DNA from 2 places in the Thioalkalivibrio sp. ALE30 genome. Region 2 is predicted to be linked to the other one. Evidence: predicted binding sites of a transcription regulator. Region 2 holds the regulator's gene; the other holds the start of a gene.
What was found. Region 2 encodes sigma-54, which starts transcription at its own class of promoters, with help from an activator protein. Its sites were predicted from a motif close to TGGCANGNTNCNTGCTT; they were not measured.

Region 1: D107_RS0111745 (DUF4168 domain-containing protein) is a predicted target of sigma-54. The motif match lies at 2,481-2,497, and genes of this name have one in related genera.

Annotation. Positions count from the first base shown of each region.
Region 1 is NZ_KB898176.1:7,239-11,199, forward strand. It holds gene D107_RS0111735 (ATP-binding protein) at 1-923, shown strand, start outside; gene D107_RS0111740 (sigma-54 dependent transcriptional regulator) at 920-2,347, shown strand; gene D107_RS0111745 (DUF4168 domain-containing protein) at 2,645-3,166, shown strand; gene rplM (50S ribosomal protein L13) at 3,405-3,833, shown strand; gene rpsI (30S ribosomal protein S9) at 3,865-3,961, shown strand, end outside.
Region 2 is NZ_KB898174.1:46,673-50,633, forward strand. It holds gene lptC (LPS export ABC transporter periplasmic protein LptC) at 1-338, shown strand, start outside; gene lptA (lipopolysaccharide transport periplasmic protein LptA) at 319-846, shown strand; gene lptB (LPS export ABC transporter ATP-binding protein) at 843-1,613, shown strand; gene D107_RS0110520 (RNA polymerase factor sigma-54) at 1,702-3,183, shown strand; gene hpf (ribosome hibernation-promoting factor, HPF/YfiA family) at 3,200-3,538, shown strand; gene D107_RS0110530 (PTS sugar transporter subunit IIA) at 3,542-3,961, shown strand, end outside.

The DNA of each region.
Region 1 (3,961 bases), on a different contig from region 2:
TACTGTTCGGCTACCACCGGGCCGTCGGCCGGCATGTGTCGCGCCTGATGGCCGCGATGCGCGCGATCGGCGATGGCCAGCGCGGCCTGCGGGCGCCGGAGGACGGGCCGGCCGAACTGCGCGGGCTGGCGGTCTCGATGAACCGCATGATGGAGCGCCGCGAGGCCTCGGAGGCGGAACTGGAGGCGCAGCGCCACGAGCAGGTGCGGCTCGAGGAAAAGCTGCGGCACTCGGAGAAGCTGGCGGCGATCGGCCAGCTCGCGGCCGGTGTGGCGCATGAGCTGGGGACACCGCTCGGGATTATTGCCGGGCGGGTGCAGCGGGCCATTCGCCGCCTGCCGGAGCCGGATCCTGCGCGCAAGGAGATGGAGGCGTTGCAGGCCGAACTCGAGCGGGTGGAGACCATCGTGCGGCAGTTGCTGGACTTTGCCCGTCGCAATCCCCTGCAGGAACGCCCCCTGGACCTCGCGCAACTGGTCGGCGACCTGGTCGAGCGGGTGCGCGCGCGGCACGCGCCCGACGCGATCCGGTTCCAGGTGGACGGGGAGGCGCTGGTCGTCGCGGCCGATCGTCTGCGCCTCGGACAGGCGCTGGAGAACCTGCTGGAGAACGCGGCCCAGGCGGCCGCCGGTGAGGTGCGGGTCCACTGGCGGGCGGAGGCCGACCGGGTAACCCTGGTGGTGGCCGATGACGGTCCGACCGCCGGGCGCGGGATCGACGACGAACAGGCGGCGCGCCTGTTCGAGCCCTTCTTCACCACCAAACCCACGGGCGAGGGAACCGGACTGGGGCTGGCTGTTGTCCAGGTGGCACTGGAAGATCATCGCGGCACGGTCGCGCTGGATCGCAGCGTGCCCGGGGAGACCCGCTTTGTCGTGCATCTGCCGCTGGCCACTGACGAACCGCAGGAGACGCGCCTATGAGCGCCGCGCCACAAACACCCGCCGCGCCCCCGGAATCGGTCCTTGTCGTCGAAGACGACCGCGGACATCGCGAATTGCTGCACGAGGAGCTGGCCGAGGCCGGCTACGCGGTCACCGCGGTAGGCAGCGCCGAGGACGCCGCGCGGGCACTGGCACAGCAGGCCTTCAGTCTGGTGGTCAGTGACCTGCGTCTGCCGGGCGCCGACGGGTTTCAGGTGCTCGAGGACGCGCGCGCCCGGGTGCCGGCGCCGGGCTTCATCATGCTGACGGGCTTCGGGACCATCGACCAGGCCGTGGCCGCGCTGAAGGCGGGGGCGGACGACTTTCTGACCAAGCCGGTGGACCTCGATCATCTGCGCCTGGCTGCGGACCGGGTAACCGAGGCGCGTCGCCTGAAGGACGAGGTGCGGCGCTATCGCGAGGTGCTCGCCCGGGCCGACGGGTTTCATGGCATGCAGGGACACAGTCCGGCCATGCTGCAGATGTTCGACCTGATCCGGCGGATCGCGGCCGCCGACGGCAGCGTCCTGATTACCGGCGAGTCCGGGACCGGCAAGGAACTCGTGGCGCGGGCGCTGCACGCGGAAAGTGACCGGGCGCACGGGCCGTTCGTCGCGCTCAACTGCGCCGGCATCCCCGAGGCCCTGCTGGAGTCGGAGCTGCTGGGGCATGTTGCGGGTGCCTTCAGTGGGGCCAAGGGTGCCCGTCGAGGATTGTTCACCGAGGCACATGGGGGAACCCTGTTCCTGGACGAGATCGCCGAGATGCCGGTGGCGATGCAAAGCAAGCTGCTGCGCCTGCTGCAGGACGGACGGGTGCGCCCGGTGGGCGCCAACGAGGAGATCGAGACGGATGTGCGTATCGTCGCGGCCACCCACCAGGACCTGCAGGCGCACATGGCCGACGGCCGTTTCCGCGAGGATCTCTACTATCGCCTGGAGACCTTCCGCATCGAGATCCCGCCGCTGCGAGAACGCGGTGACGATGTCGAGTACCTGGCCCTGCAGTTCCTGCGCCAGCAAGCCCTGGCCCGAGGCCTGCCCGAGCGGCGTCTGAGCCCGGAGGCCCTGCGCGCGCTGGTGCGCTACCCCTTCCCCGGGAACGTACGCGAACTGGCCAGCCTCATCGAGCGCGCCGCCACCCTGGCCACGGGCGAGGTGATCGAGACCCGGGACCTGCCGGAACGCGTGTTCGCGATCGGCGGCGAAGATGCGGGTGTGGCCGCCGGTGGTGCCGGCGCAGAGGTGTTACCCGTAGCGGGAGTCGGCGACGACACCCAATGGCCGACGCTGGAAGAGCGCGAGCGCGACTACATTCAGCGGGTCCTGGAGCACGTGGACGGCAACAAGCAGCGGGCCGCGCGTATCCTCGGCATCGGACGCAAGACGCTCTACCGCAAGCTCGGTGAATCCGACCCGTCGTGACATCCTGACCCGGGTCGAGCTGACCCATGTGTCATTATGACTCGGACGCAAACCCGCAGCCGGCGGCGGCTCCGCCGGCCGAACTATCGCTAAGCATCTGATTATTAATCAATATCGTCCCGGTTCCCATTGTTGGCACGATGCCTGCTCCTCCTCAGGCAGCAATCGGGGAAGCGCAGCCCGCACGGGCTCATTCCTCCTCACACGGTTGCGGTGCGGCTGGACGGGGGTTCCGCTTTAGGCGGGTCCCGGTCGGCCGCAAGATCCGATCGAACCAAAGGAATAAGGAGCAACATGATGAATATGCGCAAGACGATCCTCGCAATGGCCCTGACCTCCCTGTTTGCCGTGGGTGGCGCGGCCTCCGCGCAGTATGGTGGTGCCGAAGGCGGCGCCGGCGGTGGCGACATGGGCGGCGCCCAGGGTGGCCAGCCCCCGGCCCAGGAAGGCGGTGCCGGCGCCGGTGGCGGTGCCCAGGGCGGCCAGCCGCCGCAGGGTGGCGCCCAGGGTGGCGCGGCCCAGGGCGGTGCCCCGATGCAGGAAGCCCCCGAGGTGGACCTGAGCGAAGGGGACATCGACACCTTCGTGACCGCCTTTGTCGCGGTGCAGGAAGTGCGCGAGGACTTCGCCGACCGCCTGCAGAACGCCGAGGACGAGACCGAGGCGCAGTCCATGCAGCAGGAAGCGCAGGACGAAATGGTCAGCGCCGTGGAAGATGCGGGCATGAGCGTCGAGGAATACAACGAAGTCGCCATGGCCCTGCAGAACGACCCCGAGCTGATGCAGGAAGTGCAGGAGCGCGCCGAAGCCCAGCTGTAAACGGGTTGCGTGCCGCCCCGGGCCTTGCGCCCGGGGCCTGAAAGGGGGGCCGCCCTTCGGGGCGGCCCCTTTATTATGTGCGGAGGGCGCTCGCGCAGGCCCCGGCCCGCCACCTCGCCTCCGGTGGACGTCGAGCGTGGCCCGTCTCGCGAATTGTCCCTTTTGCTTGAATCGGGTGAAGGGAAGCGTTATTCTTGCGCGCTTTCTGAATCGCCCCGACCTCGGAGCATCGAACATCATGAGTACCATCAGCGCCAAGCCGGCCGAAGTCGAACGCGACTGGTTTCTCGTCGACGCCGACGGCAAGACCCTCGGCCGACTCGCCACGGAGATCGCACGCCGTCTGCGCGGGAAGCACAAGCCCGTGTACACGCCGCATGTCGATACCGGCGACTACATCGTCGTGATCAACGCGGAGAAGATTCGCGTCTCCGGCAACAAGGCCATGGACAAGAAGTACTTCCACCACACCGGTTATCCGGGTGGCATCAAGGAAGCCAACTTCACCCAGATGATCGAGCGTCATCCGGAGAAGGTGCTGGAGCTTGCCGTGAAGGGCATGCTGCCGCGCAACCCGCTTGGCCGGGCCATGTTCAAGAAGCTCAAGGTCTACGCCGGCACCGAACACCGGCATACGGCCCAGCAGCCGCAGCCGCTCGAAGTCTGAGCCGCCAGAATCAGCAAGGGAATCGATCCGAATGGCTACCAATCAGTATTACGGCACCGGCCGCCGCAAGACCGCCGCTGCGCGCGTCTTCCTGCGCCCGGGTACGGGCAACATCACGGTTAACCAGA
Region 2 (3,961 bases):
CCGATGGCGGTATCGAATGGCGCTGGACCGCCCCGGCGGCCCTGCACCGCCCGGCTGACGAAACCCTGGACCTGGTCGGCCCCACCCACGGCGTACAACCAGCCCGCGGCGAACGCGTGCAGACGGTCATCGACTCGCGGGATATACGCATCGCCACAGACACCATGGTCGCCACCTCGGACGCCCTCTCCACCCTGAACCAGCCCGGGCTGTTCCAGCGTGGCACCGGACTGCGCGTGGACTCGCGAGCGGATACCATAGAGCTGTTCCATGACGTGTACTCGCTCTACAGCGAGGCGAGCGAGGAGGACCCCGCGCATGACCCCGATCCCGAATAGCCGCCGCCTGCCGGGCCTGCTTGCGGCGGCCGGCCTCCTCTCCGCCCTGCTGGCGACGCCGGCCCTGGGCCAGCAGGGATCGGGACCCTCGCTGCCGGTGGAGATCACCGCCGACCACGCGGAGATGGACGAACGCCAGGGCCTGGGCACCTACACCGGGGACGTGATCGTGATCCGCGGCGACATGACGCTGGAGGCCGACACGGTCTACGTGCGTACCCGGGATCGTCGCCCCTACGAGATGGAGGCCCACGGCGAGCCAGCCCGCCTGGAGTCCCCCGACCCCGAGACCGGCGAGATGCGCATCGCCACCGCGCTGCGCATCGACTACCTGCTGAACGAGGACCGCATGATCCTCACCGACCAGGCCCATGTGATCACCGCCAGCGAAGAGGCGCGCGGCAAGCGCATCACCTACGACCTGACCACCGACGTGATCGAGGCCGAACGCGGCGAGGGCGACAGCGAACGCGTACGCATCACCATCCAGCCACGCGACGACGAATGAACGCATTCGCCACCAGCCCGGCGCCAGCACCCGCCGAGGCCCGTGATCGCCTGATCGGGCGCGAACTGACCAAGCGCTACGGCCAGCGCACCGTGCTCGACCAGGTGGATGTCGACCTCGCACCCGGTGAAGTGGTCGGCCTGCTGGGTCCCAACGGCGCCGGCAAGACCACCTGCTTCTACAGCCTGGTCGGGCTGATCCGCCCTAACGCCGGGCGCATCACCCTGGGCGGGCACGACATCACCCGCGCGCCCATCCACGTGCGCGCCCGCGCCGGTCTCGGCTACCTGCCCCAGGAGGCCTCGATCTTTCGCCGCCTGAGCGTGTGGGACAACCTGCAGGCCGTGCTGGAGCTGCGCCCCGGCCTGGACCGCCACGAACGCCGGCGTATCGGCGACGCGCTGATCGAGGAGTTTCAGCTCGAGACCGTGCGCCACAGCCCCGGGATCGCGCTGTCCGGCGGCGAACGCCGGCGCGCCGAGATCGCGCGCGCCCTGGCCGGTGACCCGCAATTCATCTGCCTGGACGAGCCCTTTGCCGGGGTGGACCCGATCTCGGTGGGCGATATCCAGGATGTAATTCGCCACCTTGCAGCGCGCGGCATCGGGGTTCTGATCTCCGATCACAACGTGCGCGAAACCCTCGGGATCTGCCACAGGGCCTATATTCTGAGCGAGGGGCGCCTGCTGGCCGCCGGGACACCCGACGAGCTACTGGCCGATCCCCAGGTGCGCCGGGTCTATCTCGGCGAGAATTTCCGCCTGTGATGCCGGCACGCGCACAACCCGCGCCGGTGCACAAACCAGAGGCACGATTTAAGATCGCTCTTATGGTCACCCGCGACCCGCATAGCCAATGCTGAAACCCGGCCTGAATCTTCAGCTGGGTCAGACGCTCACCATGACCCCGCAACTGCAGCAGGCCATTCGCCTGTTGCAGCTGTCCACGCTCGAACTACAGGTGGAGATCCAGCAGGCGCTGGAGAGCAACCCCATGCTCGAACAGGTGGAGGACGAGGACGACATGGGCGGGGCCGAGCGCCTGGACGCGGAGGGCGAGGTGGTGGAAGGCGACCGCATGGAGGCCACCACCACCAGCGATGACGTGATTCCCGAGGAGCTCACCACCGACAGCCGCTGGGACGACATCTACGAACCGCCGCCCGCCCCCAAGGGCGTGGATGACCGCGACCCGCTGGAAAACACCAGCGACGACGACGGCGAGGGCCTGCAGGACCACCTGCTGTGGCAGCTGCACCTGAGCCACCTGACTCCGCGCGACCAGCGCATCGGCGCAGCCCTGATCGACGCGATCAGCCCCGACGGGTATCTCGAAGGCGACCTCGAGACGCTGGCCGAGACCATCAGCCGCGGCGAGGAAGAACCCGTCGGCGTGGACGAGGTCGAGGCAGTCCTGCACTGGATCCAGCAGTGCGACCCGCTGGGCGTGGGCGCGCGCGATCTGCGCGAATGCCTGGAGATCCAGCTGCGCGAACTGGCCCCGGACGCCCCCGCCCGCGAGGCCGCCCGGGCGATCCTGGAACACGGCATGGACAGCCTGGGCAAGCGCGATTACAAAGCCCTGCAACGCCAGTCGGGTGTGCGCGACCCGGACGAACTGGCGCGTGCCCTGGACTTGATCCGCACCCTGAACCCGCGGCCGGGCGCGCAGATCAGTGCCGCCACCTCCGAATACGTGGTGCCCGATGTCTACGTGCGCCACACCCCGGAGGGCTGGCGCGTGGAGCTGAACCCGGAGATCGCGCCACGCATCCGTATCAACGACCTCTACGCCGGCATGGTGCGCCAGGTATCGGATGCCCGCGACAGTGCCTTCATGCGCGACCAGCTGCAGGAGGCGCGCTGGTTCCTGAAGAGCCTGCACAGCCGCAACGACACCCTGCTGCGCGTCGCCGAGGCGATTGTCCATCGCCAGCAAGGCTTCCTGGAACATGGCGAGGTCGCGATGCAGCCACTGATCCTGCGCGATATCGCCGAGATCCTGGAGATGCACGAATCGACCATCTCCCGGGTGACCACCCAGAAATACATGCACACCCCGCGCGGAGTCTTCGAGTTCAAGTATTTCTTCTCCAGCCACGTCGGCACCAACGACGGTGGCGAGTGTTCCGCCACCGCCATCCGTGCCATGATTCGCGAATTGATCGACGACGAACCCGCGAACAAGCCGCTCAGCGATGCCCGGCTCGCCCAGATCCTGGCGGACCGGGGCATCAATGTGGCGCGTCGCACCGTGGCCAAGTACCGCGAGGCGATGCACATCCCTTCATCCAGCGAACGCCGGCAGATGGCCTCCATGCCCACCGGCCACAAGTAACCAAGGAGTCCCGACCATGCAGATCAACCTGACCGGCCACCATGTGGACCTCACCGACGCCCTGCGCGACTACGTCAACGAGAAGTTCGCGAAGCTGGAGCGCCACTTCGACAAGGTCATCGACGTGCACGTCGTGCTGACCCACGAGAAGACCCAGAACCAGTTCAACAAGGCCGAGGCGAATCTCCAGGTCAGCGGCAATCACATCCACGCCGAGGCCTCCCACGAGGACATGTACGCCGCCATCGACGCGCTGATCGACAAGGTCGACCGCCAGCTGATCAAGCACAAGGAAAAGGTCAAGGATCATCACCGGGCCGAGGGCGCCCAGCGCAACCGCGAGCAGGCCTCCTGACCCATGTCCATTGCCGAGCTGATCACCGCCGAGCGCATCCGCCTGGAGCCGGAATGCTCCAGTCAGAAGCGGGCCCTGGAGGCCCTGTCGGAACTCCTCGCCGGCGGCGGTGATGCCGGCGGACCGGGCAGCACCGCGATCTTCGAGGCCCTGTCCGCGCGCGAAAAGCTGGGCTCCACCGGCCTGGGCCATGGGGTTGCGATCCCCCATGGCCGCCTGGCCGATCTCGAGGCTCCGCGCGTGGCCGTCCTGCGCCTGGAGAGCGGCGTCGACTTCGACGCCATGGACCACGAGCCGGTCGATATCCTGATCGCCCTGCTGGTCCCGGAGGCCGCCACCAGCGATCACCTCGACCTGCTGGCCCAGCTGGCGCGCGGGCTTTCGCAACCGGACACCATTGCCGCCCTGCGCCGGGCCAGCGAT